DNA from 4 places in the Streptomyces sp. NPDC059785 genome. Region 4 is predicted to be linked to each of the others. Evidence: riboswitches for the same ligand, from Rfam matches in the RefSeq annotation. Region 4 holds a riboswitch; each other region holds the start of a gene.
What was found. Region 4 has a riboswitch for thiamine pyrophosphate ahead of thiC (phosphomethylpyrimidine synthase ThiC). Riboswitches for the same ligand answer to the same signal wherever they lie in the genome.
Positions count from the first base shown of each region.

Region 1 (7,584 bases), on a different contig from region 4:
AAGGTACGCGCGGCCACCGCGCAGCGCAGCCCGTCGGCCGGAGCGACCAGCCGCACCCCGGCGGGCCGGACGAGCACCGTACCGGCCCCCTGGACCGCCCCGTCCGGCACCGGCACCTTGCCCCACGGCGTGTCCGCGACCGCGCCGCTCACCGTCGCCCCGACCACGTTGTCGAAGCCGAGGAACCGCGCCACGAACTCGTCCGCCGGCCGCTCCCAGACCTCCAGCGGCGTACCGGACTGGGCGATACGCCCGTCGCGCATCACCACGACCCGGTCGGCGAGCGCGAACGCCTCGCCCTGGTCGTGCGTGACGGCGAGCACGGTCGTACCCAACTCGCCGAAGAGCTGGCGCAGTTCGATGACCAGCCGCTCCCGCAGCGACCGGTCGAGCTGGCCCAGCGGTTCGTCCAGCATCAGCAGCCGGGGCCGGGGCGCGAGGGCGCGGGCGAGCGCCACCCGCTGCTGCTCTCCGCCGGAGAGCGCGGCGACGGCCCTGGACCGGGCCCCCGGCAGCCCGACGAGCTCCAGCAACTCATTTACCCGCGCGCCCTGTTCCCCCTTCGCGGCACCGTGCATACGCAGCCCGAAGGCGACGTTGCCGCCCACGTCGCGCTGCGGGAAGAGCTGATGGTCCTGGAACATGAGCCCCACGCCACGCCTGTGCGCGGGTACGGCGGCCTGGTCGCGCCCGTCGAGCAGCACCCGCCCGGAGTCCAGCGCCTGAAGCCCCGCCACGGCCCGCAGCAGCGTCGACTTGCCGCTGCCGCTGGGCCCGAGCACGCACACGATCTCGTGGGACGCGACGTCCAGGGACACACCGTCGAGCACGGGCCGCCCGCCGAAGCGCACGGTCGCGGCATCGAGCCGCAACAACGCACCCGCACCGCCCCGCCCGTCCAGCCCACCGCCCCGCTCATCCCGCTGACCAACCCGCTCAACGCTCGCGTCCCACTTACCGAACCGCACCATCAGAACTCCCCCGTCCGATCGATCCGATCGCCTCGACCGATCCGACCGATCCGACCGATCCGATCGGCCCGTACCCGCTCAAGGACGAGCAGCGCCACCGCGCACACCACCATCAAGATCGTCGAAAGGGCCATCGCCTGCCCGTAGTTGAGGTCGCCCGCGCGGCCGAGCAGCCGGGCCACCGCGACCGGCAGCGTCGGACGGTCGGGCCGCGCGATGAAGACGGTCGCCCCGAACTCGCCCAGCGACACCGCGAAGGCGAACCCGGCGGCGACGAGCAGCGCCCGCCGCACCATCGGCAGATCCACCTCGCGCCAGACCCGCCAGGGCGACGCCCCGAGCACCGCGGCCGCCTCCCGCAACCCCTGGTCGACGGAGCGCAGCACGGGAAGCATCGTCCGTACAACGAAGGGGACGCCGACCAGGGCCTGTGCCAGCGGCACCAGGATCCAGGAGGCCCGCAGATCAAGCGGCGGCTCGTCCAGGGCGATCAGGAAGCCGAAGCCGACCGTCACCGCAGAGACGCCGAGCGGCAGCATCAGCAGCGCGTCGAAGCCGCGCACGAGCCGGGCGCTCAGGGACGGCGTACGCCGGCCGGTCCTGGTGAGCGCCGCCGCGGCGAGCCCACCGATGACCACGGCGATGACGGTCGCCGCGGCCGCGAACCGCAGCGAGTTCCCGATCGCCTCGATCGGCGCCACCAGGAACACAGCGCCGTCGGCCGACGTCAGCGCCCGGTAGTACCCGAAGCCGTAGCCGCCGGGGGTGTCGAGGGACCGCTGCACCAGTACGCCGAGGGGCAGCACGAGCAGTACGGCGATGCTTGCCAGCACTCCGGCGAGCAGCGCCCACTGCCCCGCGCCGCGCGGCGGCCGTGCGGTCACGGAGGCGTCGACGAGCCGCAGGGCCGTCTCCCGGCGGCGTACGGTCCTGGCGTGCACGGCGAGGATCACGCCGACCACCACGAACTGCACGACGGTCAGCACGGCGGCCGTGGCGAGGTCGAAGATCTCCGCGGTCTGCCGGTAGATCTCCACCTCCAGGGTGGAGAAGGCCGGCCCGCCGAGGATCTGCACCACACCGAACGAAGTGAACGTAAACAGGAAAACCATCAGCGCGGCAGCGGCGACGGCCGGGGCCAGCGCCGGAAGCGTGACCCGGCGCCAGGCGGCGAACCGGGAGGCGCCGAGCATCCGCGCCGCGTCCTCCTGCCGGGGGTCGAGCAGCGACCAGAGGCCGCCGACGGTCCGTACGACGACCGCGTAGTTGAAGAAGACGTGGGCGAGGAGGATCGCCCAGACGGTGGTGTCGAGGCGTACGCCCCACAAGTCGTCCAGCAGCCCGCCGCGCCCGACCAGGGCCAGGAACGCCGTCCCGACGACCACGGTCGGCAGGACGAAGGGCACGGTCACGACGGCCCGCAGCACCTGCTTGCCCCTGAACTCGAAGCGCGCGAAGACGTAGGCGCCGGGGAGCGCGACCAGCAGCGTGAGCGCGGTGGAGGCGAGCGCCTGCCAGGTGGTGAACCACAGCACGTGCCGGATGTCGGACTGTGCGAGCACCTCGCCGAACCGTCCGAACCGCCAGGTCCCGTCGGCCTTGAAGCCGCGGGCGACGATCGCGACGACCGGATACCCGAAGAAAACCCCGAAGAACGCGACGGGCAGCCCCATGAGCCCCAGAACCCGCAACGCACCGCCACGCCTGCCGACAGCCCCGCCGCGCCCCCCGGAAGCCACTCCCGCGTCTCCGGAAACCACGTCGGTCACTTCAGTACGAGCGAGGTCCACGACTTGACCCACTGGTCACGGTTGTCGGCGATCTTGGCGGGGGCGAGCGTCGCGGGATCCTCGGCCTGCGGCCCGTACGCCGTGAACTCGCCGGGCACCTTCGCCCCGTCGACCACCGGATACACGAACATGTTCAGCGGCATGTCCTCCTGGAACTTCTTCGAGACCAGGAAGTCGATCAGCGCCTTGCCGCCCGCGGTGTTCTCCGCGTTGCTCAGCAGCCCCGCGTACTCGGTCTGCCGGAAGCAGGTCCCGTCGGCGACACCGGTCGGCGCGGTCTTCGGCTTCGGGTCGGCGTAGATCACTTCGGCGGGCGGCGAGGAGGCGTACGACACGACGAGCGGCCGGTCGCCGCCCGCCTTCCTGCCGCCGGCCGACCCGGAGAACTCCTCGTTGTACGCCTGCTCCCAGCCGTCGACCACCTTCACACCGTTGGCGCGCAGCTTCTTCCAGTACCCCTCCCAGCCACCGTCGCCGTACGCGGCGGCGGTGCCGAGCAGGAAGCCGAGCCCCGGCGAGGACGTGGCCGCGTTCTCCGTGACGAGCAGGTTCTTGTACTTCGGCTTCGTCAGGTCGGCGAAGGACTTCGGCGGGTCCAGCTCGTGCTCGGTGAAGTACGCCTTGTCGTAGTTGACGCAGATGTCGCCGGAGTCGATGGGCGTGACCCGGTGCTTGTCCTGGTCCGCCCGGTACTCCTCGGCCACCTTGTCCGCGCCCTTGGCCTCGTACGGCTGGAAGAGCCCGTTGTCGAGCGCGCGGGAGAGAAGGGTGTTGTCGACACCGAAGAAGACGTCGCCCTGGGGGTTGTCCTTGGTGAGGATCGCCTTGTTGACGGCCTGTCCCGCGTCGCCGTCCTTGAGGACCCGGACCTTGTACCCCGACTCCTTCTCGAACTCCTCGATGACGCTCTTGGACGCGGCGAAGGAGTCGTGACTGACGAGGGTCACGGTCTTCTCGTCCCCCGCGCCGCTTCCGGAACCGGACGAGCCGCACGCGGACAGAGCGACGAGCCCGAGCCCGGTGACCGCGACCACGGCCGTGAACTTCCTGCCGGCACGGCCGGCGCTGCTGGTGGTGCTCACTGGATTCCTCCTGGGATGACCAGGAGAAGACGCGGCCCTGCCCGGGACCTCCGACGAGTTCCCGGGCAGGGCGCAACAGCTTGAGTGGTGACCGAACTTCCTACCCAGAATGACCTGGGCGAGGTTCAGAGGGTCTGCGGCCGGTGCCGCACTCTCAGCGCTGTGGCGCTCCCCTGTCGGAATATGAAGATGTACGTACCGGCCAGCGTACCCTCCGCTGCTACCGCTCTACCGTTCGGACGCCGCCAACTGCCCGCACGCCCCGTCGATCTCCTGCCCCCGGGTGTCCCGCACGGTGACCGGCACTCCGTGCGCGGCGATGGCCTGGACGAACGCCTTCTCGTCCTCGGGGCGCGAGGCGGTCCACTTGGAGCCGGGCGTCGGGTTCAGCGGGATCAGGTTCACGTGCACCGGCTTGCCCTTGAGCAGCCGGCCGAGCCGGTCACCGCGCCACGCGTGGTCGTTGATGTCGCGGATCAGCGCGTACTCGATGGACAGCCGGCGTCCCGACTTCGCGGCGTACTCGAAGCCCGCGTCCAGCACCTCGCCCACCTTCCACCGCGTGTTGACCGGGACGAGGGTGTCGCGCAGCTCGTCGTCCGGTGCGTGCAGGGAGATGGCGAGCCGGCACTTGAAGCCCTCGTCCGCGAACCGGTGGATGGCCGGGACCAGACCGACGGTCGACACGGTGATCCCGCGCTGCGAGAGCCCGATCCCGTCCGGGGCGGGGTCGGTGAGCGCGCGGATGGCGCCGACCACCCGCTTGTAGTTGGCGAGCGGCTCACCCATGCCCATGAACACGATGTTGCTCAGCCGCGCGGGCCCGCCGGGGATCTCCCCGTCCCGCAGCGCCCGCATACCGTCGACGATCTGGTGGACGATCTCGCCGGTGGACAGGTTCCGGTCGAGTCCGGCCTGTCCTGTGGCACAGAACGGGCAGTTCATCCCGCAGCCCGCCTGGGAGCTGATGCACATGGTGACCCGGTCCGGATACCGCATCAGCACGGACTCGACGAGCGTGCCGTCGAACAGCTTCCACAGGGTCTTGCGGGTGGTGTCGTCGTCACAGCTGATGTGCCGGACGACGGACATCAGCTCCGGCAGCAGCGCCTCCTGGAGCTTGCCCCGGGCGGCGGCGGGGATGTCCGTCCACTCCGCGGGGTCGTGCGCATACCGCGCGAAGTAGTGCTGCGAGAGCTGCTTGGCGCGAAACGGCTTCTCCCCGATCGCGGCCACCGCTTCTTTCCGCTCGGCGGGCGAGAGATCGGCGAGATGCCGCGGCGGCTTCTTGGCTCCGCGCGGCGCGACGAATGTAAGTTCTCCGGGCTTAGGCATGGCTCTACCAGTGTCGCAGACAAAAAGAGAAGGCCCGCCGCCCTGTGGACAACGGACCTCTCACCGACGAAAGCCCAGCTCAAAGCAGGTAAGGCGATTCGGCGGGCAGGACGGGTGGCACTGGTCGGTCAACCCGACCCGACGAACACCACCAGCAGCAGCCACACCACCGGCGCCGTCGGCAGCAGTGAGTCGAGGCGGTCCATGATGCCGCCGTGCCCGGGCAGCAGCGTGCCCATGTCCTTGATCCCGAGGTCCCGCTTGATCATGGACTCGCCGAGGTCACCGAGCGTGGCGCTGACCGCGACCGCGAGGCCGAGGAGCAGACCCTGCCACCAGGTGCCGCCGTCGATCAGGAACTGCATGCACAGCGCGCCCGCCACCATCGCGAAGGCGACCGCGCCGAGCAGGCCCTCGCGGGTCTTGCCGGGGCTGATCCGCGGAGCCAGCTTGCGCTTGCCGAAACGCCAGCCGACGGCGTACGCACCGGTGTCGCTGACCACCGTGAGCAGCAGGAAGACCAGGACCCGCCAGGGACCGTCGTCCGCGGTGAGCATCATCGCGACGAACGTGGCCAGGAACGGCACGTAGAAGGCCGCGAAGAGGCCGGCGGTGACGTCCTTGAGGTAGCCCTCCGGCGGTTCCGTCATGCGCCAGACGAGGACGGCCAGCGCGGTCAGCGCCATCGCCACCCAGGCGCCCTCGGAGCCCCGCACGTACCCGGCGACGACCATCGCCGCGCCGCCGATCGCCAGCGGCACGAGCGGCGCCTTGATGCTCTTGCGCTCGGCCAGCCGCGACGTGAGCTCCCACAGGCCCACCACCACGGCGACCGCGACCACGCCGACGAACACGGCCTTGACGACGAACAGCGACGCGATGATCACCACACCGAGTCCGACACCGACCCCTATGGCCGCGCCGAGGTCGCGGCCCGCGGTCTTCTTCTGCGGTGCGGGCGCTGACGGCTGGGCGCTGGGCATGGGCTCCTGCGGACTCTGCGAGAGGTGCGGAGCCTGCGGGTGGTGCGGACTCTGCGCGTGGTGCGGAGCCTGCGGATGCGGCGGGCTCTGCGTGTGCTGCGGACTCTGCTGCGGCGGGTTGTGCGAGGGCTCCCCGTAGGGCGCCGCCGGCGGTTCGCCGTCGCGGAACGAGGGGCCGCCCGGCCGAGCGGCCCCCCGGTCGTCATCCTGGTCTCCGCCATGTGCGGGTACGTCGGGCACGATGGGCATGGGGCGAGTCTGCTGGGCGTCATGCGCATCGTATGCGGGACCCGCCGGGGCTGCCCCCTGGACAGGTCCTTGGTCGGACGGCCCCCAGTACCCGGCTTGCGGCGGCGCCCCCCAGGAAGAGTCGTTCATCAGACCTCGAGCAGCTCCGCTTCCTTGTGCTTGAGGAGCTCGTCCACCTGGGCGACGTACTTCGCGGTGGTGTCGTCGAGTTCCTTCTCCGCACGGCGGCCCTCGTCCTCGCCGACCTCGCCGTCCTTGACGAGCTTGTCGATGGCGTCCTTGGCCTTGCGGCGTACGGAGCGGATCGAGACCTTGGCGTCCTCGCCCTTGGTCTTGGCGACCTTGATGTAGTCCTTGCGGCGCTCCTCGGTCAGCTCGGGGAACACCACCCGGATGATGTTTCCGTCGTTGCTGGGGTTGACGCCCAGGTCGGAGTCGCGGATCGCCTGCTCGATGTTGCGCAGCGCGCTCTTGTCGAACGGCGTCACCACGGCCATCCGGGGCTCCGGCACCGAGAACGAGGCCAGCTGGTTGATCGGCGTCAGCGCGCCGTAGTAGTCGGCCACGATCTTGTTGAACATCGCCGGGTGCGCACGACCGGTGCGGATCGCGGCGAAGTCCTCCTTGGCGACCACGACGGCCTTCTCCATCTTCTCCTCGGCTTCGAGGAGGGTCTCTTCGATCACCACTTGCTCCTGCGTGTCTTGAGTAGGCCCGGCAGCTGTTCCTCGTCGGGGTCGGCGGCCGGCTGCGTCGCGTCTTATTCCTGCACGGTTCCGGACCGGCAGGACATTGTCCATCCCCCGGTCAGGGTCCGTACCCGGTCAGGCCCGGCCGTCCTGGTCACCCACGAGTGTGCCGATCTTCTCACCCTTGACGGCCCGTGCGATATTGCCCTCCGCAAGGAGCTCGAACACCAGGATGGGGAGCTTGTTGTCACGGCACAGGGTGATCGCGGTCATGTCGGCGACCTTGAGGTCCCGGGTGATGACCTCGCCGTAGTTCAGCGCATCGAACTTGACGGCCCCGGGGTTGGTCTTCGGGTCGGAGTCGTAGACCCCGTCCACACCGTTCTTGCCCATCAGCAGGGCCTCGGCGTCGATCTCCAGGGCGCGCTGCGCGGCGGTGGTGTCCGTGGAGAAGTACGGCATGCCCATACCGGCACCGAAGATGA
Region 1 is NZ_JBHWHV010000024.1:35,522-43,105, forward strand. Features, by position in the region: gene ACFV6E_RS19560 (ABC transporter ATP-binding protein) at 1-875, opposite strand, end outside; gene ACFV6E_RS19565 (ABC transporter permease) at 971-2,644, opposite strand; gene ACFV6E_RS19570 (thiamine ABC transporter substrate binding subunit) at 2,737-3,843, opposite strand; TPP riboswitch at 3,923-4,028, opposite strand; gene rlmN (23S rRNA (adenine(2503)-C(2))-methyltransferase RlmN) at 4,072-5,178, opposite strand; gene ACFV6E_RS19580 (phosphatidate cytidylyltransferase) at 5,307-6,539, opposite strand; gene frr (ribosome recycling factor) at 6,539-7,096, opposite strand; gene pyrH (UMP kinase) at 7,235-7,584, opposite strand, start outside.
Region 1: another riboswitch for thiamine pyrophosphate. It lies ahead of ACFV6E_RS19570 (thiamine ABC transporter substrate binding subunit); the one in region 4 lies ahead of thiC (phosphomethylpyrimidine synthase ThiC).

Region 2 (7,584 bases), on a different contig from region 4:
CGATCCGTCCGGCAAGGCCACCGCGTCCGGCTCCACGTCCGGCTCCGACTCCGGTTCCGGTACCTCCGGGGGCTCCGGCTCGGGCGGTACGTCCGGTTCCGGGGGGACGTCGGGCTCCGGCGACTCGGACGGGGACGACTCCGCGAGCGGCCGGTGCCACACCTCGGAGCTGCGGGCGTCGGTCGGCCGCAACGATCCGGGCGCCGGGCAGGAGAACTTCCCCATCGTGTTCACCAACGGTTCGCAGCGCACGTGCACGCTGCGCGGCTTTCCCGGGGCGGCCTTCGTCGACGCGTCGGGCAAGCAGCTCGGGCCCGACCCGAAGCGCTCCACCGGGTCGCCGACGACCGTCACGCTGAAGCCCGGCGGGTCCGCGTGGGCCGGTCTGACCTTCTCGAACCCGGAGATCAGCGGCGCCAAGACGGCAACGCCCAGCTCGCTGGTGGTGACGCCGCCGGACGAGAAGGACTCCCTCAAGGTGGCCTGGACGCAGGGCGAGGTCCCCGTCTCCGGCAACTCCTCGTCGGTCTCCCTGACGGTGATGCGCGCGGGCTCCGGCGTTTGACTGCGATCCGCGGACCGCACGGCGCCCGGACCCGGCGTCCGGCCGCGGACGGCGGGCGGGACGGGCCCGGGAGCACGCCGCGACAGCCTGCGACGACTCAGACCGCGATGAGGTGGGTTTCGTGTACGAGAGCCGTCCTCAGCCCCGCAGCACCTCCGCGCCCGACAGGTCGAGTACGCCCTCCCGCCACACCAGCCCGCGCAGGTCCCGTACGACGATCCGGGCGTCCGTGGTGAGGCCGCGCTCCCCGACGCCGATCACCGTCGCGCCCGCCGCCGCACCGGCCCGGGCGCCCGTGGCGCTGTCCTCCAGGACGACCGTGCGCTGCGGTGCGAAGCCCAGCTCCGCCGCCGCGGCCAGATAACCGTCCGGGGCCGGCTTGCCGTGGCTGACGTCGTCCGCGGTGACCAGGACGTCCGGGGCGGGCAGCCCGGCGGCGGCCAGCCGGGCCCGGGCCAGCGCCGTGACGCCGGACGTCACGACCGCCCACCGGTCCCGCGGCAGGCCGTCCACCAGCGGCCGGGCGCCCGGCAGCGCGGCGGTGGTGGCCGCGGCCTCCACTTCGAGGCGGTCGATCTCGGCGAGGGCCGCGGCCCGCTGCCCGGGGTCGGGCACGAGCAGCGCGACGGTGTCGGCCGAACGGCGGCCGTGCACCAGGGCGACGACGTCCTCGGGGACCAGCCCGCGGTCCCGCGCCCACCGGCTCCACGCCAGCCCGACCCCTTCGTCCGAGTCCACCAGCACTCCGTCGTTGTCGAAGAGCAGGCCGTCGCACGGAATCCCGGACAGCAGGCCGGGAGCAGGATCGAACGAATGGGACATAGAAAATCTCCGCGTTCTTCACAGGCCTCAGGTCTCAGGTCTGAGGACTCAGGACTCAGGACTCAGGTGACGGGGCGGTTGCGGTAGCGGCCGACGAGTTCCCGCGCGGCCGCCTGCATCCGCGCGGGCGGCAGACCGCTCGCGACCAGGGTCAGGTCGTCGACCACCATGTCCCCGACGGCATGGAACGCCTCCGGCACCCCGCCCGCGCGATGGGCGGAGAGCACGAGCCCTTCCAGGCCGCGTACCGGATCCTCGGCGGCGACCGGCTCCTCGGGCCACACGTCGATGGCGGCGAGCAGCCGCCCGTCCCCGACCCGGGAGAGCAGCGCCGGGAAGTCGACCACCGGGGCGCGGCTGACCAGGATCAGCCGGGCGCCGTCGGGCAGCAGTCCCAGTTCGCGTGCGCCGAGGAGCCGGCGGCTGTCGTCCGTGACGGTGGCGAGGACGAACACGAACCGGCTCCTGGCGAGGGTCTCGTCCAGTGAGGCGGGCAGTACTCCGTACTCGCGCAGCGCGCCGGGCGGCAGCCAGGGGTCGTACACCCGGAGAGTGGGCCGGAAGGGGGCGAGCAGCGGGTGCAGCGCGCGGCCGAGGTTGCCGAAGCCGACGAGGCCGATGTCCGAGCCGCGCAGGAGTACGGCGTCGGCGTTGCCGTCGGACACGTAGCGCTCGCGTCCGGCGCGGAAGGCGCGGTCCTCGCGGCTGATGCCCCGGGCCAGGTCGAGGGCGAGGGCGAGCGCGTACTCGGCGACGGCCTGCGCGTAGGCGGGTCCGCAGCCGAGCACGTGGACACCGCGCCGGAAGCAGGTCTCGTAGTCGACGTTCGGATAGAAGTTGCCCTCGACGTTCAGCAGGGCCCGCAGCCGGGGTGCGCGGGCCAGCCGCCCGGCGGGCAGGTCGGGCTGGCCGATGATCGCGAAGGCGTCGGGCAGCGCCGCGTCGAACGCCTCGTCCGACGGGTCGTCGGCGAGGTCCACGACGGTGAAGCGGTCGTGCAGCAGCCGCAGGGCGCCGGGCGTGAAGATGCGGTCGGTTCGCTGCGGGGCGGGCCGCAGCAGCACGACGGGCCGGCCGGCGACGGAGGGCGGGGGCGGAATGCTCACGTGTCTCCTTCTCCCCGTACGTCTTCCTCGTACGTCTTCCTCGTACGTCTTCCTCGTACGTCTTCCTCGTACGTCCCGGGGGCATGCGCGGTGCTGGGCCGGACGCGTGCCGCCGTCCGGCGCCGGGGACCGGGCGCGGTCAGTCCGCCCCGCGGGTCCGCCAGCCGTGGTCGACGGGGCCGATGCCCGCGCCCAGGGGGAAGCCGGACTCGATCGCTCCGGTGACGTAGTCCTTCGCCAGCCGTACCGCCGCCGGTACCGGGTGGCCCTGGGCCAGGCCCACCGCGACGGCCGAGGCGAGCGTGCAACCGGTGCCGTGCGTATGGCGGTTGTCGTGGCGCGGGGCGCGCAGCCAGTGCTCCTCGGTGCCGTCGGTCAGCAGGTCGACGGCCGCGCCGGGCAGGTGCCCGCCCTTGACCAGGACCCACCGGGGCCCGTACGACAGCAGCCGGTCCGCGGCCCGCACCATGTCCGCCTCGTCGGCTACGGCGATCCCGGTGAGCTCCGCCGTCTCGTCCAGGTTCGGCGTCGCCACCGTCGCCGTAGGCAGCAGTGTGTTCCGTACGGCGTCCAGCGCGTCGTCGGCCAGCAGCCGGTCGCCGTGCTTGGACACGCTGACCGGGTCCACCACCACGGGCGCGGCCGTCCCGGCGAGCAGTTCGGCGACCGTCTCGACGAGCAGCGGCGAGGCGAGCATGCCGGTCTTCACCGCCTGCACCCCGATGTCGTCCACGACGCTGCGGTACTGGGCGCGGACCGCCTCGGCGGGCAGTTCCCACGCGCCCTGCACGCCGAGGGAGTTCTGCGCGGTGACGGCGGTGAGCACGCTCATGCCGTGCGCGCCGAGGGCGAGCATCGTCTTGAGGTCGGCCTGGATGCCCGCGCCGCCGCCGGAGTCGGATCCGGCGACGGTCAGGACGCGGGGCGGCGCGGTGCGAGGGGCGGCGCCCGGGGTGGCCGGGACGGGCTGAGGGGTCATACCAGGCTCTCCTTCGGGTGGCCGGACGTACGGGGCGGTGGGCATGGTGGTGCGGCTCCGTGCGGAAGGAGGAGGGGAGGTCGGGGGGCGCGCGGGGGCATCAGTGGGGCCGGCGCACGCGCAGCGGCGTGTACACGGCGAGGGCCACCAGGAACGCCACCCCGTAGGCGAGGTCGGCGCCGTGCAGGGCCTCGGCCACCGGGCCCACGTACAGGCTGGTGCTCATGAACGGCACCGCCGCGGCGAAGGCGGCGAGGAACGCCGTGAGCGCCGGCCACCAGGGCACCGGGCGGGCGCGCTCGGCGGCCAGGTCGACGGGCGCGCCGCGGCGGGCTCTGGCGCGGGCGGCCCAGTCCACGACGACGATCGCCACGAACCCGGGTATCCAGTAGCCGACGAGCAGCAGGACGTTCTGGAAGCGGGTGGTGGTGTCGGCCGCGTGCATCCACAGGACGAGCGGGAAGCCGAGCACGGCGGCCAGGGCGGCGGCGACGGGGCGTGGCACGCGTACGCCCATGGTCTGGAGGGCGAGCGAGCCGCTGTAGTCGTTCATCGCGTTGCTGCACAGCGCGGCGAGGGCCACGACGAGCAGCCCGGACGCGCCGAGTACGCCGCCGCCGAGCAGGGTGTCGACGCCGCGGGCGGTCTGGTCGGTGAACACGGACGCGCCCCACAGGCCGAGCGCCTGGACGGCGACGAAGGACACCGAGATGCCGAGCAGCGTGCACCAGAACATCCGCGGCCGTGAGGTGTCGCGCGGCAGATAGCGGCTGAAGTCGCTGGCGTAGGGCGCCCAGGACAGGGCCAGACTCAGCGCGACCGTGCAGGTCAGGACGAATGCGCCGGCCCGGTCGGCGCCGTGTGCGGTGCCGGCCGCGGCGCTCGCGGTGCCGCCGTCGGCCAGCCTGACGGTGAGCGCGGCGAACGCGGCCGCGAGCGCGAAGGTCATCACGGTCTGGAGCCGGTGGATCGCCTCGTACCCGAGGACGCCGAGCACGCCCTGCGCGGCCAGCATGACCAGGGCGCCCAGCCAGAACGGCCGGCCGCAGAGCTGTGCGAGGGCGTCGCCGCCGAACAGGCCGATCAGCGCGTCCCAGGCGATGGAGGACAGCCATTGCAGGGCGCCCGGCACCGCCACCGCCCGGCCGAAGGCCAGCCCGGCGAGCGGGAGCTGCCCGGCACCGGTCCGGCTGCCCCAGGTGCCCAGGTACGCGGTCGGCACGGCCCCGAGCAGGGTGCCGAGGACGACGGCGGTGAGCGCGGTGGCGAAGTCGAGGCCGAGCGCGGCGCCGAGGGTGCCGGTGAAGACCCCGGTCATGGTCAGGTTGGGCGCGAACCAGACGGTGAACAGCCGCCCGGGCCCGCCGTACCGCGCGTCCTTTGGCACCGGCGCGATTCCCCGCGCCTCGATGCGCAGATCACCGGGGGCGGCGGGCATCCGCCCGTCGAAGACACCCCGGCCCTCTGCTCCGGTACCGGCCGTTTCCGCGCGGGCATGCGGCAACGCCATGAGACATCCCTCCGCCAGTCCTAACTGGTTCAGGTTCGACGGGTGTGATCTCAGCCCTCTTACGGGGCACCCCGTGTCCGTGGGAAAAGGGCCCTCGCGGGCTGTCGCCCGTGAAGACCCTTCGCACCGTCGGGACGACAGGATTTGAACCTGCGACCCCTTGACCCCCAGTCAAGTGCGCTACCAAGCTGCGCCACGTCCCGGTGCGCCCGCCGCGGTGTTCTTCCCGCGTGGCGGCGCGCAGAGAACTTTACCCCACGTACGGGGACGGTCCGCGGGGGGCGGGGCGGCGGTGCGCGGGCCGGGGCGGGACAATCGCGGTATGAGCGCGACATCGGCGACCGGGGACACCGGCGGCAGCGGCGGGCGCGACCGGGACACGGAGGGCCGGGCGCGCAACGCCCGGCCCCGGGACGGTCTCGGCCGTCCGCTGCCGTACGGCGCGGACGGGGTGGAGCGGCAGCCCGAGGGGGTGGTGCGCACCCCGGCGGAGACCGTCGCCGAGGCGCAGACGCTGCTCGCGGCGGGCAAGCCGTTCCACGCGCACGAGGTCTTCGAGGACGCCTGGAAGTCGGGCCCCGACACCGAGCGCGCGCTGTGGCGCGGGATGGCCCAGCTCGCGGTGGGCCTGACCCACGCGGCCCGGGGCAACGTGACGGGCGGCGCCCGCCTGCTGCGCCGCGGCGCGGGAGCGATCGAGGAGTGGTCCACGACGGCCGGCCGCCCCCGGCCCCACGGACTGCACCCGGCGGAACTGGCCGCCTGGGCCCGGGAGCTGGCCGCGGAGGTCGAGCAGGGCGGGACGGCGATCGACGCCGGGAAGCGAGCACCGAAACTGACGGGACCCACCCCCTGAGGGAGCCGCGCGAGGTCCGCCGCGGTCGGGGTGCGCCCCGTCAGGGGCGCGGGGAACCGCGCGACCGGCCAAGGCGGCGCCGCAGCCGGCCGACGGCAGTCCGCGGCACCGCCGGTGGAGCGCCTGGCCGGCGCGGGCAGCCGGCCGGCAGGCAGGCGGCCGACCGACGGCGGACCACACCCCGCCTCCGGCGGAGCGCCCTGTACGCCAGGCGGAGCACCCCGCATGCACCCGCCACTCGGCAGTGTGACGCTGGCCCTGTGACGACCACAGACGAGAGCGTGCCGTCGTCGGCGTCCGCCCCGGCCGCCGCGCCCCCCGTGCTGGACAACCGGCGGCGCAACGTCGTCTTCGTGACGATCATGCTGGGCGTGCTGCTCGCGGCCCTCGACCAGACGATCGTCGGCACCGCCCTGCCGACGATCGTGGCGGACCTGGGCGGCGCCTCGCACATGTCGTGGGTCGTCACCTCGTACCTGCTGGCGGAGACCGTGGCGACGGTGCTGGTCGGCAAGTTCGGCGACCTGTTCGGGCGCAAGCTGGTCTTCCAGGTCTCGGCGGTCGTCTTCATCACCGGTTCGTTCCTGTGCGGGCTGGCCACGAACATGCCGCTGCTGATCGCGTGGCGGGCGATGCAGGGCATCGGGGCGGGCGGTCTGATGGTCACCGCGATGGCGCTGATCGCCGACGTCATCCCGCTGCGGGAGCGGGGCAAGTACCAGGGTGCGATCGGCGCCGTGTTCGGGGTGTCCACGGTGATCGGGCCGCTGCTCGGCGGACTGTTCACGGACCATCTGACCTGGCGGTGGGCGTTCTACGTCAACGTGCCCATCGCGATCGTCGTGGTGATCGCGGCCGCCCGTACGATCCCCGTGGTGCGGTCGGCCTCCCGTCCCGTCATCGACTACCTGGGCATCGCGCTGGTCGCGGTGGGCGCGAGCGCGCTGATCCTGGCGACGAGCTGGGGCGGCAACGAGTACGCGTGGGGTTCGGGCGTCGTCATCGGCCTGTTCGCGGGCGGGCTGATCGCGCTCGGGCTGTTCTGCTGGGTGGAGACCCGGGCCGCTGAACCGATGCTGCCGATGCGGCTGTTCTCCAACCCGGTGTTCACGGTGTGCTCGATCCTGAGCTTCATCGTGGGCTTCGCGATGCTCGGCGCCCTGACGTATCTGCCGAGCTATCTCCAGTACGTGGACGGCGATTCCGCCACCGTCTCCGGTGTCCGCACCCTGCCGATGGTGATCGGCCTGCTGATCGCGTCGGTGTTCAGCGGCAACATGGTCAGCAGGACCGGGCACTACCGCGTCTTCCCGATCGTCGGCGCGCTGGTGATGGCCCTCGGCCTGTATCTGCTGTCCCGCATGGGCCCCGGCACCGGCACCTGGACGGCGTCCCTGTACATGTTCGTGCTCGGGGCCGGGATCGGCCTGTGCATGCAGGTCCTGACGATCGCCGTGCAGAACACCGTCGACTACTCCGACCTCGGCACGGCGACCTCGGGCGTGACCTTCTTCCGTACGCTGGGCAGTTCGTTCGGCACCGCCGTGTTCGGCACCGTCTACGCAGGCGCGCTCAAGCCGAACCTGGCGGACGGGATCAAGGACGCGACCAGGACCGGCGCCGCCGATCCGGCGGTCATCGCCACGGGCGCCCAGAGCCCGCACGGACTGCACGGGCTGCCGCGGCGGGCGGCCGAGCCGATCATCCAGGCGTACTCCGACACGATCCAGACCGTGTTCCTCTGGG
Region 2 is NZ_JBHWHV010000043.1:72,726-80,309, forward strand. Features, by position in the region: gene ACFV6E_RS28685 (DUF4232 domain-containing protein) at 1-565, shown strand, start outside; gene ACFV6E_RS28690 (HAD-IA family hydrolase) at 704-1,387, opposite strand; gene ACFV6E_RS28695 (NAD(P)-dependent oxidoreductase) at 1,450-2,493, opposite strand; gene thiD (bifunctional hydroxymethylpyrimidine kinase/phosphomethylpyrimidine kinase) at 2,633-3,472, opposite strand; gene ACFV6E_RS28705 (purine-cytosine permease family protein) at 3,573-4,982, opposite strand; TPP riboswitch at 4,972-5,066, opposite strand; tRNA gene ACFV6E_RS28710 (tRNA-Pro) at 5,112-5,185, opposite strand; gene ACFV6E_RS28715 (DUF309 domain-containing protein) at 5,305-5,838, shown strand; gene ACFV6E_RS28720 (MDR family MFS transporter) at 6,099-7,584, shown strand, end outside.
Region 2: another riboswitch for thiamine pyrophosphate. It lies ahead of ACFV6E_RS28705 (purine-cytosine permease family protein); the one in region 4 lies ahead of thiC (phosphomethylpyrimidine synthase ThiC).

Region 3 (7,584 bases), on a different contig from region 4:
AGCACCGGCTCCAGGATGTCGAGCGCGGCCCGCGGCTGGAGCGCCCCGCGCTCGCGCAGCACGTCACGCAGGGTGCAGCCCGCCACGTACTCCATGGCCAGATAGACGTACGACCCGTCCGTGCCCTGGTCGAAGACCTGCACCACGTTCGGGTGGGCGAGCCGGGCCACCGACTTGGCCTCGCGGATGAACCGCTCGACGAACGAGACGTCGGCGGCCAGCGCCGGGTGCATCACCTTGAGCGCGAGCACGCGGTCGAGGCGGGTGTCCAGGGCCCGGTAGACCGTGGCCATCCCGCCGACCGCGATCCGCGCGTCCACGCGGTAGCGGCCGTCGAGCACCTGCCCGACCAAGGGGTCCTGAAGGGTCGTATCCACGCAGGTGAGTCTACGAGCCGCCACTGTCAGGCCCACCCGGTCGCCCCGCTTCCGGGTGGAATGCAGCAGACCTGTGACTGTCGTGTGGCTGTGCGGTGCCTCACGTTCCGGGGGCCACGAGGCCCGGAACTCCGGCGCGCGCTCAGAACGCGGGGCGCTCGGGGTCCAGGCGCGCGCGGCCCTCCGCGGGCGAGGACGCCTCGGCGAAACGGCGGCGCGGGATCCGGCCCGCCCGGTACGCCAGCCGCCCGGCCTCCACGGCGTGCCGCATACCCTCGGCCATCAGCACCGGCTCCTGGGCGCGGGTCACGGCCGAGGCCAGCATCACGGCCGCGCAGCCCAGCTCCATCGCCAGCGCGACGTCCGAGGCCGTACCGGCCCCCGCGTCCAGGATCACCGGCACGCGCGCGTGCTCGACGATCAGCTCGAAGTTGTGCGGGTTGCGGATGCCGAGGCCGGAGCCGATGGGCGAGCCCAGCGGCATGATCGCGGCGCAGCCGGCGTCCTGGAGCTTGCGCGCCAGCACCGGATCGTCGTTCGTGTACGGCAGCACGGTGAACCCGTCGTCCACCAGCGTCTCGGCGGCGTCGAGCAGCTCGATCGGATCGGGCAGCAGCGTCCGCTCGTCGGCGATGACCTCCAGCTTGACCAGATCCGTGCCCAGTGCCTCGCGCGCGAGGCGGGCGGTCAGCACGGCCTCGCCCGCTGTGAAGCAGCCCGCCGTGTTCGGCAGGACGCGGATGCCGAGCCGGCCGAGCACCGAGAGCACCGAGCCGTGGGCCGCCGGGTCGACCCGGCGCATCGCGACCGTCGTCAGCTCCGTGCCGGACGCCAGCAGCGAGCGCTCCAGGACGTCGAGGCTGGGCGCGCCGCCCGTGCCCATGATCAGGCGGGACGCGTAGGTCGTACCACCGAGGACGAAGGAGTCGTCGGCCATGGTTCAGCCTCCTTGGACGGCGGTGAGGACTTCGACGCGGTCACCCTCGCCTAGGGCGGTGACCGGCCACTGCGCGCGCGGGACGACGGTTTCGTTGAGGGCGGCGGCGATGCCCGAGGGGGCCGCGGTGAGGGTCGCGACGAGCGCGTCGAGCGCGGTGCCGTCGGCGACCGTCCGCCGCTCCCCGTTGACGAAGACGGTGACGAGGACGCTCATACGGGCTGCTCCGTGGGGTTCGTGCGGGCCGCTCCGGCCGGGCCCTGGCCGAACCGCCCGGGGCTGAAGGGGCGGGCCACGTCCGGGAGTTCACCGGTGGTCAGGACGTGCGCCATGGCGTCGCCGGTGACGGGCGTGAGGAGGACACCGTTGCGGTAGTGGCCGGTGGCCAGGAGCAGGCCGTCCAGCACGGTCGGGCCGAGCAGCGGCGCGTTGTCGGGGGAGCCGGGACGCAGTCCCGCGCGGGTCTCGGTCAGCGGCAGCTCCGTGATGCCGGGGACCAGCTCGTGGGCGTCCCGCAGCAGCTCGTACACCCCGCCCGCGGTCACGGTGGTGTCCCAGCCCAGTTCCTCGCTGGTGGCGCCGACGACGAGCTCGCCGCTCACCCGGGGCACCAGATAGACCTGACTGCCGCGCACCACGGCACGCACCGTACGGCTCAGGAACGGCGCGTACCGCTTCGGCACCGTCAGCCGCAGTACCTGCCCCTTCACCGGCCGTACGGGCGGCACTACGTCGTCGGGCACGCCCGCGAGGCGCCCGCTGAGGCTGCCCGCCGCCAGGACGACCCGGCCGGCGGCGAGCGCGGTGCCGTCCGCGGTGACGACACCGGCCGCCCGGTCGCGCAGGACGGTCAGCCGCTGTGCCCAGGTGCGGTGGAGGACGACCCCGGCGCGTTCGCAGGCGGTGACCAGGGCCGCGGCGAGCCGCCGCGGGTCGATCTGGTGGTCCCCGTCGACCCGGAGCCCGCCGCGCACGCCGGGCGCGAGCATCGGCTCCAGGCGGCGGCACTCGCGGCCGCTGAGCCACTCCGAGTCGAGCCCCGACCGGCGTTGCAGCGCGTGCAGTTCGCGCATGTGGGCGCGGTCGTCGGCGTCCAGGGCGACCGCGAGCGTGCCGCTCCTGCGGTAGCCGAGGTCGAGACCCGTCGCCCCGGTCAGCTCGGCCGCGAAGTCCGGATAACGCTCCGCGGAGGCCAGATTGAGGCCCAGCAGGGTCTGCTCGCCGTGGTGCAGCTCGGTGACGGCGGCCAGCATCCCGGCGGCCACCTGCGCCGCCCCGCCGCCCGGCTCGGGGTCCACGACCGCGGTGGCGAACCCGTGCTGCGCGGCCCGCCAGGCGGTCACGAGCCCGATGATCCCGCCCCCGACCACGAGGACGTCCGCCGTGTCCGGCACAAGCGCCATGGGTGTCCAGCCCCTCCCTTCGCCGGCATGACCCGGATCAGGTTCGTACGGTCGGAGGCCGGCCAGCCTCCCTCTCAGCCCGGTGCGTCCGGGCTCCCGCGTGTGCTCTACGTTGGCCACCCTAGCCCGTCCGTCCGGGTGCCAGTAGGGGAGCCCTCGCGCACGGCGGCCGGGACGGCCGCCACCCGGGCGGCGGCACGCGCGTGTGGAACAGGTCACGGGCCCGGTCCGCTGACTGACGAATTGTCAGTTGTCTAAGGTGATCGAGTGAGCGAGCAGACGCAGGGGCGTACGGTACGGCGGGTCGTCGTCGTGGGCGCGGGCATGGCCGGGGTGCAGACCGCGGTCGCGTTGCGGGAACAGGGATTCGCGGGCGACGTGACCGTGCTCGGCGCGGAACCGCACCAGCCGTACGACAGGCCACCGCTGTCCAAGGCCGTGCTCCTCGGCAAGGCCGAGGGATCCGCCTTCGACGTCGACTTCCCCGCGCTCGGCATCACCCTGGGCCTCGGCCGCGAGGTGCTCGCCGTCCGCCCCGGCGACCACGAGGTCGACACCGCGGAGGGACCCGTCCCGTACGACGTCCTGGTGCTCGCCACGGGCGCCGAGCCGATCCGGCTGCCGGGCGCGGAGGACGTCCCCGGGGTCCATCTGCTGCGCACCCTGGACGACGCCGAGCGGCTGCGCCCCGTGCTCGCCCGGCAGCACGACGTCGTGGTCGTCGGGGCGGGCTGGATCGGCGCCGAATTCGCCACCGCCGCCCGTGAGGCCGGCTGCGCGGTGACCGTCGTCGAGGCCGCCGACCGGCCGCTCGCCGGGGCGCTGCCCGCCGAGGTGGCCGCGCCGATGACCGGCTGGTACGCCGACAGTGGCACCGAACTGCGCACTCACGCGCGCGTGGCGAGCGTCGAACCCGGCGCGGTGATCCTGGACGACGGCACCCGGCTGCCCGCGGGCGCGGTCGTCGTCGGCATCGGGGCCTGTCCCGCGACGGCCTGGCTGGCGGGCTCCGGCATCGAGCTCGGCGCGCACGGCGAGGTCGTCGCCGACGACCACCTGCGCACCTCGGCGCCCGACGTGTACGCGGTCGGCGACTGCGCCTCCTTCCCGTCGGGCCGCTACCAGGGGCGCCTGCTGGTCCACCACTGGGACAACGCCCTCCAGGGGCCGCGCACGGTCGCGGCGAACATCATCGGCGAGACGCCCACGGCGTACGACCCGGTGCCGTACTTCTGGTCCGAGCAGTTCGGCCGTTTCGTGCAGTACGCCGGTCATCACGCGGCCGGCGACGCCACGGTCTGGCGGGGCGATCCGGCGGGCGCCGCCTGGACCGTCTGCTGGCTCCGTGAAGGGCGGCTGGTCGCCCTGCTGGCGGTGGGCAGGCCCCGGGACCTCGCCCAGGGGCGCAAGCTGATCGAGGCGGGCACCGCGATGGATCCGGAGCTGCTGGCGGACCCGGCCCGCCCGCTGAAGGCGGCCACGGCGTAACGGCCACGGCGGCGGGGTCGCGTCCCGCCGTACGGCGGACAGCCCGGCCTGCCGCGACCCGGCCGGAGGGTGCCCGGCTACCGACTGTCAGTCCCAGATGGCAGGCTTGTCCCGTGACCGAGATTGACGCAAAGATCGATGCTCTCGTCCCCGCCTGGCTCACCGTCCCCGACATCGCCGAACAGCTCGGCGTCGAGGTGACCCGCGTCCGGCAGCTGGTCAAGGAGGGCCAGCTGATCGCCGTACGCCGTGGTGAGAACCGGGCGCTGCACGTCCCCGCCGCCTTCATCGACGGGGACAAGGTCGTCAAGGGCCTGACCGGCACCCTGACGCTCCTGCGGGACGACGGCTTCACCGACGAAGAGATGCTCGAGTGGCTCTTCACCCCCGACGACAGCCTGCCCGGCACCCCCGCGCAGGCCCTGAGCGAGAATCGCGGCACGGAGGTGAAGCGCCGCGCCCAGGCGCTCGCCGTCTGATCCGGAAGACGACCGTCCGGCGCACGGACCACGGCTCGCCGCCCCACGGCCGCCGCGGTCCGCGCGCCACCGGGGACGCGGGGCGCCCGCCCCGCGTTCCCGGCTTCGCTTCACGAGCCCGGCTCGTGAAGCCCGAACAGGGGGACCCCCATGCCTCAGGCCGCAGTCACCGCGCGTGCGCGGCTCGCCGACGCCCTGGTCTATCTGTGCACGGACGCCCGCAAGCGCCAGGGCGACCTGGCCGGGTTCCTGGACGCCGTCCTGGCGGGCGGCGTCGACATCGTGCAGCTGCGCGACAAGAGCCTGGAGGCGGCCGAGGAGCTGGAGTACCTCGCGCTCTTCGCCGACAAGTGCCGGGAGCACGGCAGACTCCTGTCGGTGAACGACCGGGCGGACGTGGCCCACGCGGCCCGCGCCGCCCACCCGGCCGGCCCCCAGGTGCTCCATCTGGGCCAGGGCGACCTTCCGGTGCCCGCGGCCCGCGCGATCCTCGGCGACGACGTCCTGATCGGCCGCTCCACGCACACGGCCGCCGAGGCGTCCGCCGCCGCCGTCCAGCCGGGCGTGGACTACTTCTGCACGGGCCCCTGCTGGCCCACCCCGACCAAGCCGGGCAGGCCCGCTCCCGGCCTGGACCTGGTCCGCCGCACGGCGTCCCTGGGCATCGGCAGACCCTGGTTCGCCATCGGCGGCATCGACCTGGGGAACCTGGACGAGGTGCTGGAGGCCGGCGCGCGGCGTGTCGTCGTGGTCCGGGCGATCACCGAGGCCGACGACCCGGGAGCGGCGGCGGGGGAGTTCGCGAAGCGGCTGCGCGGGGTGCGGTAGCCCGGCGGGCAGGGCGGCGGGTCGGCAGGTCGGTGGGACGGCGGGTCGGCAGGTCGGTGGGGCGGCGGGTGCGCGGGAGGCCGCGGGCGCGTGCCGGTGTTCCGGGACCTTCGTCCCGAGGGGTGGACAAGAAGTCGACAAATCGGACAATTTCCACTGGTTCGGTTGGGCGAGCCGCACCCCCCTGGCTAACCTGCGGACATGGCCATCGGAACCGCCTCCACCAGGACTGATCGCGCACGCACCGTGCGCGACATGCTGGCGACCGGCAAGCAGACGGTGTCGTTCGAGTTCTCGGCGCCGAAGACCCCCAAGGGCGAGCGCAACCTGTGGAACGCGCTGCGCAGGGTCGAGGCCGTCGCGCCCGACTTCGTCTCCGTGACCTACGGGGCGGGCGGCTCGACGCGCGCGGGCACGGTCCGGGAGACCCAGCAGATAGTGGCCGACACCACACTCACTCCGGTCGCGCACCTCACCGCGGTCAACCACTCCGTGGCGGAGCTGCGCAACATCATCGGCCAGTACGCGGACGCCGGGATCCGCAACATGCTCGCCGTCCGCGGCGACCCGCCCGGCGACCCGATGGGCGACTGGATCGCGCACCCCAGCGGCCTGACCTACGCCGCCGAGCTGGTCCGGCTCATCAAGGAGTCCGGCGACTTCTGCGTGGGCGTCGCCGCCTTCCCGGAGATGCACCCCCGCTCGGCGGACTGGGACCGGGACGTCGCCCACTTCGTCGACAAGTGCCGGGCCGGCGCCGACTACGCGATCACCCAGATGTTCTTCGAGCCCGAGTCGTACCTGCGGCTGCGCGACCGGGTGGCCGCGGCCGGCTGTGAAACCCCGGTGATCCCCGAGGTCATGCCGGTCACCAGCGTGCGCATGCTGGAACGGCTGCCGACGCTCAGCAACGCCGTGATCCCCGCCCAGTTGAAAGAGCGGATCCTCACAGCGAAAGACGATCCGACGGCTGTACGCTCCATTGGCATCGACTTCGCCACCGAGTTCTGCGCGACACTTCAGTCCGAGGGAGTCCCCGGACTGCACTTCATCACGCTCAACAACTCCACGGCGACACTGGAAATTCACGAAAACCTCGGCCTGCACCACCCACAGCGGGCCTAGACCGGCCGCACCTGCGTACGACACACTGCGTAGCGGTCACTGGGAGAGGGGCGTACATGGGCTGGACGGTCCTCTACATCGCGTTCGGGATTGTCGCACTGTGGCTGCTGGGTGAGGTCCTGCTGCAGTACAAGGCGCGGCTGCGCTGGCGGCTGCTCGCCTTCGTCGGCTTCCTCGGCGTCGTACTCGGTGTGCTGATCCCCTCCGTGGTCGTCATCGGCCTGGGCGCCGCCGCCTTCGCGGTCGGCCAGACCTACGTCACGCTCTCCTTCCGCCGCGGCTTCGCCACCGGCTGGTCCATCGGCGCCCGGCAGGGCGCCCCCAAGCCCGCGTCCAAGCGCCGCCGCGGCGAGCCGGACCCCCAGGGCCCGGCCGCGGAGGACTCCGGCCCCGAGATGCCCGGCACCGGCCCGGCGTACGCGGACGACGACGAGGAGCGCGACCTCTTCACGCCCGTGCCGCCCGCCGGGACGCCGGCTTCGGCCGCCGAGACGACCGCCGTGTACGAGCCGCAGCCGATGCCCGACGACACCGGCTCCTACGGCGTCTACAGCGACGCCGCCTACGCGGCCGCCACCGATCCGTCCTACGCCACCGGCCAGTCCCAGGACCAGCAGGCGTACGCCTACGACGGCTACTCCGGGTACGACCAGCAGCAGTACGGCTACGACGCGAACGGGCAGCAGCAGTACGCCGGCTACACCGACCCGTACGCCGGCGCGCAGAACTACGGCACCGGCTACGACACCAGCGGCTACGGCGACCAGCAGGCGTACGGGCAGCAGGGCTACGACCAGTCCCAGTACGGCACCGGCGGCTACGGCGAGACCCCGGCCGGCGGCGTCTGGGTGCCCCAGCAGCGCAACGCCGAGGACCCGTACGGCGGCGAACTCCCGCCCGAGCAGCAGTACCCGTACCAGGGCGACGGGAACACCGGCGGGCAGGGC
Region 3 is NZ_JBHWHV010000082.1:9,151-16,734, reverse strand. Features, by position in the region: gene pknB (Stk1 family PASTA domain-containing Ser/Thr kinase) at 1-377, opposite strand, end outside; gene ACFV6E_RS38665 (thiazole synthase) at 520-1,314, opposite strand; gene thiS (sulfur carrier protein ThiS) at 1,318-1,530, opposite strand; gene thiO (glycine oxidase ThiO) at 1,527-2,717, opposite strand; TPP riboswitch at 2,715-2,827, opposite strand; gene ACFV6E_RS38650 (NAD(P)/FAD-dependent oxidoreductase) at 2,985-4,205, shown strand; gene ACFV6E_RS38645 (Rv2175c family DNA-binding protein) at 4,319-4,684, shown strand; gene thiE (thiamine phosphate synthase) at 4,835-5,512, shown strand; gene metF (methylenetetrahydrofolate reductase [NAD(P)H]) at 5,714-6,637, shown strand; gene ACFV6E_RS38630 (hypothetical protein) at 6,694-7,584, shown strand, end outside.
Region 3: another riboswitch for thiamine pyrophosphate. It lies ahead of thiO (glycine oxidase ThiO); the one in region 4 lies ahead of thiC (phosphomethylpyrimidine synthase ThiC).

Region 4 (7,584 bases):
CACGATGGGAGAGGTCGCCGAGACGGCCGGAGCGGGCGTCGCCGCCGTGGTGGCGGTGCTCGCGCCCGTCCTCGCCGGGACGGCGGCGGCGATCTTCCTGCTCGTGGGCTACCTCCTGAAGATGCTCGATCCCGAACCCGCGTTCGCCAAGACCATGCTGACCACCGGCTGGGTCTTCGGTGCGGTCACCGCGGTCGCGATCCTGATCGCCGCTGTCTGCCTGCTGCTGACCGCACTGCGCAACGGCGACGGCTCGGCCGAGGCCGAAAGCAGGGGACGGCTGAACGAGGAGGTGGCCCGGGCCAGGGAAGCCTGGCGCGACGCCCTGCTGGAACGGGGCATCCTGCCGTTCCTGCGGGAGGCGCTCGTGGACCCGGGCGCCGCCGCGGCGGTGAGCGGCAAGACACCGGAACCGACCGGCCGCATCCCGCACCTGGGCTACAACCGGCCCGGATTCAGCAGCCCCGAGGGCCGCAGCGGCACGACGGCGAATTCGCGTCCGAGCTTCAGCAGCCCGGACTTCAGCAGCCCGGACTTCGGGGGTCCCGACCACCAGCCGGACTGACCCCCGGCCACCACAGCCGGGGCGGCACACGGTCGCCGCCGTCCGGGGTGACACCGATCCGGCAGAGCCCGGCGTACCGACGCACCGGTGCCGCTGCTCGTGCCCCGACCACGGGAGCGCGAGCGGGCGGTCCGGCCCGCGTCCGTGCCGGCTCATGGGCCGACCATGTCCTGGCTGACGTCCGCCGCCGCCCGTACGAACTCGCGGACGCGTTCCGTGGTGTTCCCCTCCCGCCACACCGGGCCCCGCTCGATCGGCGGGGCGTCGTACAGCGGGACGTAGGAAATGTCCGGGCGAGGGTAGTAACGGCGGGAATGCTCTCCGACCGGCAGGACGCCCCTGCCCATCGCGACCAGGGTGAGCATCTCGGAGAACGACCGGCCGGACGGGCCCTTGGGAACCGGCCGTCCCGACGGGGTGCGGTCCGGCGTGCGGTCCTGCTTGAACGCCGCCGAGGTCACCTCCGGATACTGGACCACCGGATGATCCGCGAGCACCTCCACGGAGACCGACTCCTCGCCGGCGAGCGGGTGCCCCGCGGCCACGGCGAGCACCCGTGTCTCCCGCAGCAGGACCGGCCCGCAGGCCATCCCGTCGAACGGGTACGACGCGACGAGGACGTCCACCGAGCCGTCGAGCAGACTCGTACGCGAATTGGACAACTGCACCTCGCGTACGTCGACCCGGCAGTCGGGGTGCCGCTCGCCGAACAGAGCGACCGCCTTCAGGAGCGGAGGCGCGGTCCACTCGCCGAGGAAGGCGACCCGCAGTTCGCCCGTGACGCCCCGGCTGGCGTCCGCGGCTCTGCGCAGCGCCTCCTCGATACCGGCGACCAGCGGCGCCAGATCGTCGGCCAGCCGCTGCCCGATCGCGGTCAGGCGTACGGTCCTGCTGGTCCGCTCGAACAGCGGGCCGCCGATCCGCCGCTCGAGCTTTCTGATGACCTGGCTGACGCGCCCGGTCGTGACGCGCAGCCGCTCGGCGGTGCGGCCGAAGTGCAGCTCCTCGGCGAGCGTCAGGAAGGTCTCGATCTCCACCCGCTCCAGCACATGCCCCCCAGCGTTTAATCAGGCTCAACGACCGTAGTCCGATTCCGCCTTGATGACGGTTTCTCCCCGGCGGATCGTAGAAGGCGTCCACCTCCGGACTCCACCGCCTCTCCCCTTCACGACAAGCGACAAGCGACAAGCGACAAGCGACAAGCGACAAGCGACAAGGAAGCCTTATGAGCGCCTCGGACATCACCTCGTACCTGGACGGACTCGACGACGACCTGCGGAAGACCGGCGAGGAGCTGCGTTCCGTCATCGACGCCGCCCTGCCGGAGGGCGCGGGCGCACTCTGGCACGGCCATCCCACCTGGGGCCTCGGCGACAGACCCGGCCGGACGCCGGTCTGCCTGCTCAAGGCGTACAGCACCTATGTCACGTTCGGGCTGTGGCGGGGCCAGGACATCGCCGACCCGTCCGGACGGCTGGTCGCCGGTGCCCGCCGGATGGCGTCCGTGAAGCTGCGGACCGTCGCCGACGTGGACCCGGTCCTGTTCGCGGACTGGCTGCGCCGGGCCGTCGCACTGGAGGAGGAGAAGTGACCGCACTGCGCGTGAAGGCCTTCGACCACCTCGTCCTCAACGTGGGGGAGGTCGAGCGCTCCCTGGACTTCTACACCGGTCTCCTCGGCCTCGAACCCGTACGCGTCGCCGAGTGGCGGGCGGGCCGGGTCCCGTTCCCCTCGGTGCGCATCACCTCCGAAACCATCATCGATCTGGTCGGCCGCCCCCGGGGCGAGTCCAACGTCGATCACATCTGTCTCACCGTGGAACCGCTGGACTGGGACGAAGTCATCGCGTCCGGGACCTTCACGGTTCTACAAGGCCCCGTCGACCGCTTCGGCGCACGCGGCTCCGCCACGTCCGTCTACGTCCAGGACCCTGACGGGAACACCGTGGAACTCCGCTGGTACCCGGAGGACGCCCCGGCGTGACCACGCCACGCCGGGGAGCCGGCCCGCCGTCGCGTCAGTCGGCGATGGGCAGATAGACCCGGTTGCCGCTCGCCGCGAACTCCCGCGATTTCTCCAGCATCCCCTCGGCGACCTCCTCGGCGGAGGCGCCGTCGGCCGCCCCGCCGCCGAACCGCTCGGTGATGCTCTGGCTGATCTTCATCGAGCAGAACTTCGGGCCGCACATCGAGCAGAAGTGTGCCGTCTTGGCGGGCTCGGCCGGGAGCGTCTCGTCGTGGAACTCCCGTGCCGTGTCCGGGTCGAGGGCCAGATTGAACTGGTCCTCCCACCGGAACTCGAAGCGGGCGTCGGACAGCGCATCGTCCCATTCCTGCACACCGGGGTGCCCCTTGGCGAGGTCGGCTGCGTGGGCGGCGATCTTGTAGGTGATGACGCCGGTCTTGACGTCGTCACGGTTGGGCAGGCCCAAGTGTTCCTTGGGCGTGACGTAGCAGAGCATGGCCGTGCCCCACCAGGCGATCATCGCGGCACCGATGCCGGAGGTGATGTGGTCGTACGCGGGTGCGACGTCCGTCGTCAGCGGGCCGAGCGTATAGAACGGAGCTTCATCGCAGATCTCCTGCTGAAGGTCGATGTTCTCCTTGATCTTGTGCATCGGGACATGTCCCGGGCCCTCGATCATGGTCTGTACGTTCAAACGCTTGGCGATCGCGTTGAGTTCCCCGAGCGTCCGCAATTCCGCGAACTGTGCCTGGTCGTTGGCGTCCGCGATCGAGCCGGGCCGCAGGCCGTCGCCGAGCGAGTACGTGACGTCGTACGCGGCGAGGATTTCGCAGAGTTCATCGAAGTGCTCGTACAGGAACGACTCCTTGTGGTGCGCCAGGCACCAGGCCGCCATGATCGAGCCGCCGCGCGAGACGATGCCGGTCTTGCGGTTCGCCGTGAGCGGCACGTACGACAGGCGTACGCCCGCGTGGACGGTCATGTAGTCCACGCCCTGCTCGGCCTGCTCGATGACCGTGTCCTTGTAGATCTCCCAGGTCAGCTCCTCGGCCCGGCCGTCGACCTTCTCCAGCGCCTGGTACAGCGGGACAGTGCCGATGGGGACGGGGGAGTTGCGCAGGACCCATTCGCGGGTCGTGTGGATGTTGCGCCCGGTCGACAGGTCCATGACCGTGTCGGCACCCCAGCGGGTGGCCCAGGTCATCTTCTCGACCTCCTCCTCGATGGAGGAAGTGACCGCGGAATTGCCGATGTTGGCGTTGACCTTCACCAGGAACCGCTTGCCGATGATCATCGGCTCGATCTCCGGGTGGTTGACGTTCGCGGGCAGGACCGCGCGGCCTGCGGCGATCTCCTCACGTACGACCTCGGGGTCGACGTTCTCGCGGACCGCCACGAACTCCATCTCGGGCGTGATCTCGCCGCGCCGTGCGTAGGCGAGCTGGGTGACCGGCCGGCCTGGGCGGCCCCGGCGCGGCTGGCGCGGCCGTCCCGGGAAGACCGCGTCGAGATTACGCAGGCCCCCGCGCGGCGCGGTGTGCCTGATCCCGTCGTCCTCGGGACGGACGGGGCGGCCCGCGTACTCCTCGGTGTCGCCGCGAGCGGTGATCCAGTTCTCCCGCAGCGGCGCCAGGCCCCTGCGTACGTCGGTGTCGACGGCCGGATCGGTGTACGGGCCCGAGGTGTCGTACAGCGTGACCGACCGCCCGTTGGTCAGGTGCACCTGACGGACCGGCACCCGCAGGTCGGAGCGTGAGCCCTCGACGTATGCCTTGTGCCAGCCGATGGACCTGCCGGCCTCCCGCGACGGCTCCTGGGACTGATCGCCCGGAGACACGTCGGACACCTCGTCCGTCTGGCTGGAGGCAGGCGTGCGTACGTCGTTGTTGGTCATGAGACCTACTCCCTACGCCGGCATTACCCGGTAACAGGTTCAGCGGTCGACGCAGCGGTGTCCGTCCGCCGATGTTTCATGTGAAACATCGCTGGGACGGAGGTCAGCGCCCTCTCAGCCCGGTGCTCCGAGCTCCCGCGTGTGCAAAAGGTAACTCCACGCTAGCGGCAATATTGGCGCGGTGAACAGAGGGCCCCCTTCGTTCTTGCGATGATCGGTCGGTGACCACGACGCCTCAGCCGCCCTTCCCACCCTCCCGGCCGCCGCACGGGCCGCCGCAGAGAACGCCTCACAGACCGCCGTCCGGGCCGGGCCCGGACGGCGGCCATGGGCAGGATCCCGGCGACAGGCAGGCCCATGGGCCGGGCGGGCACGGGCCCGGCGGCCACGGACCGGGTGGACACGGGCCGGACGGGCATGGACCGAGCGGGCATGGACCGGGTGGCGGATTCGGTGGCGCGCGGGGGCCGGGTCAGGGCGGCGGGCGAGGGTTCGGAGGCGGGGGCGGGAGCGCGCAAGGCCCGGCACTCGGCGGATCAGGATTTGGGTCCGGGTCCGCGGGCGGGAACGGGCAAGGTCCGGGACCCGGCGGCGGATCGGGGCCTGGTGGCGGATCAGGGCCCGGTGGCGGCCAGGGTCCGGGATCCGGCGGCGGGCACGGGCCGGGGCCCGAGGACGGGGACGGGCACGGGAACGGCCACGGCCACGGCCACGGCCACGGGCACTCGCACAGTCACGGCCCGGCCGCGCCCGTCTCGAAGCATCTTCGCAAGGTCATCGCCGCGGTGCTGATTCCCTTCGCGACAGCGGTCGTCGTGGGCCTGGCGGTGCTCTGGCCGGGCGGTGCCCCCTCCCATGAGCGCACCGGTGTCGGCTTCGACCGGCAGACCCAGCAGGCGACGGTCACCAAGGTCGTCCGGGTGGACTGCAAGTCCGTCAACGCCTCGGCGGACACCCCGACCGGCGACACCTCCACCGCCGAGGGCTCCTCCGCCCAGCAGCAGGCGACCGGCGAGTGCAAGAAGGCGACGATCCGGGTCGACACCGGCAAGGACAAGGGCCGGACCTTCACCGAGATCGTCCAGCCGGACCAGTCACGGCAGTTGAGCCAGGGCGAGAAGGTCGTGGTCGCCTACGAGCCCTCCGCGCCGGAGAACCTCCAGTACTCGGTCGCCGACGTGAACCGCAAGCTGCCCATGGCGCTGCTCGCCGGGATCTTCGCGCTGGCCGTCGTGGTGGTGGGCCGGATGCGCGGAGTCATGGCGCTGATCGCGCTGGCCGTCAGCTTCCTGGTGCTGACGTTCTTCATCCTGCCCGCGATCCTCCAGGGGTCGAACCCGCTGATAGTGGCGGTCGTCGGAGCCAGCGCCATCATGCTGATCGCCCTCTACATGTGCCACGGCCTCTCGGCCCGCACATCAGTGGCGGTGCTCGGCACGCTGCTCTCGCTGCTGCTGATCGGCATCCTGGGCTCCGGGTTCATCGGCTGGGCGGCGCTCACCGGCAATGTGGACGACAACACCGGCCTCATCCACGGCCTGTACCCGGCCATCGACATGAGCGGTCTGCTGCTGGCCGGCGTCATCATCGGCTCGCTCGGCGTGCTCGACGACGTCACGGTGACGCAGACCTCCGCGGTCTGGGAGCTGCACCAGGCGGACCCGACGATGGGGTGGCGCAAGCTGTACCGCGCGGGCATCCGGATCGGCCGCGACCACATCGCGTCGGTCGTCAACACCCTGGTCCTGGCCTACGCGGGCGCCGCGCTGCCGCTGCTGCTGCTCTTCTCCATCGCGCAGAGCAGCGTCGGTACGGTCGCCAACAGCGAGCTGGTCGCCGAGGAGATCGTGCGCACGCTGGTGGGCTCGATCGGTCTGGTCGCGTCGGTCCCGGTCACCACCGCGCTGGCGGCCCTGGTGGTGTCGGCCGACCGCACGAAGTCAGCGGGCGTCCCGGCCCCGGCAAGTGCCCGGCCCCCGCTCGATGCGGACGCCAGGACACCCGCGCGGGGCGGGCGGGGCCGGCGGCGGAAGCGCTGAGCCCGGCCCGGCCACGGCCGGGCCCGTCGGGAGGGAAGGCAGAGACGGAGGCACGGGGTCGTCAGGTGCCGGGCACAGGCACCAGGCACAGGGACTTGCAGGCACCGCTGTGCTCAGCCCGCGCTCTGTTCCTCGGCCAGGATGCGGTCCAGCGCGTCGTCGAGGTGGGTGTCGAAGTGCGCGAGGGAACGCTCCTGCCCCAGCGGGACGAGCCGGTCCGTCCGGTCGAGGAAGGCCACCAGCGGAGCCGTACCCGATCGGAACAGCGCCTGGTCACCGCCCACTTGGAGCCGGATCAGCACCTCGCCGAAGAGCTCCGGCTCCGTGGGGGAGATGCGTACGTCACCGTCCCCGCAGGGGCGGCCCACGCCGTCGATCAGCAGTTCCCGGCCGAAGGCCCACGTCACCGGGGCGTCGCCGGGCAGATGGAAGGTCAGCCGCACGGCGAACGGATCGCAGGTGTCGTACCGCAGCTCCACCGGGATGCGGAAGGCGAGCTCCTCCGACACCAGGAAGCTCATCATGACTTCTGCCTCTACCGACTCGCGCATCGTCTACCCCGTCGTTTGCCGTCGACTGGCCGGGAAACACATCCCTGACCCTGCTGCATCTTGCTCAACGTATACGGGAGATCACAAGGAGTGAGTTTTCAGATGCTGATAGAGATCGCGAGGGTCCCGAGCAGCCGCCCGATCTCGGTCTGGAGCCGCCGCGCCGACGGCAGCAGGCGTTCCGCCTGGTGAGCGGGGAGGGAGAGGGCCACGGTCGCGGCGGTGCTGCCCGCGGTGATCGGGACCGCCGCGCACACCGTCCCCAGCGCGTACTCCTGCCTCTCGACCACGGGTTTCATGCGTCCCAGCGCTTCCAGGCGCCGTAACAGCGTCTGCCCGTCACGCACCGTGTAGGGGGTGAGGGACCGCACCGGGTAGCGGTCGAGGTGGTCGCGGCGGGCCTGCTCGTCGAGTTGGGAGAGCAGGCACTGGCCGATCGCGTGGGCGTGGCCGGTCTCCCGGAAGTCGGCCCACTCCTCGACCGCGCGGTAGCCGGGAGCGTCGGCGACCGACAGGACCTCGATCTCGCCGTCCCGGTAGGCCGCGTAGTAGACGGGTACGCCGATCTCC
Region 4 is NZ_JBHWHV010000023.1:68,427-76,010, forward strand. Features, by position in the region: gene ACFV6E_RS19110 (hypothetical protein) at 1-565, shown strand, start outside; gene ACFV6E_RS19115 (LysR family transcriptional regulator) at 718-1,602, opposite strand; gene ACFV6E_RS19120 (DUF1801 domain-containing protein) at 1,791-2,156, shown strand; gene ACFV6E_RS19125 (VOC family protein) at 2,162-2,548, shown strand; gene thiC (phosphomethylpyrimidine synthase ThiC) at 2,583-4,424, opposite strand; TPP riboswitch at 4,417-4,573, opposite strand; gene ACFV6E_RS19135 (YibE/F family protein) at 4,646-6,463, shown strand; gene ACFV6E_RS19140 (SsgA family sporulation/cell division regulator) at 6,577-7,014, opposite strand; gene ACFV6E_RS19145 (IclR family transcriptional regulator) at 7,113-7,584, opposite strand, start outside.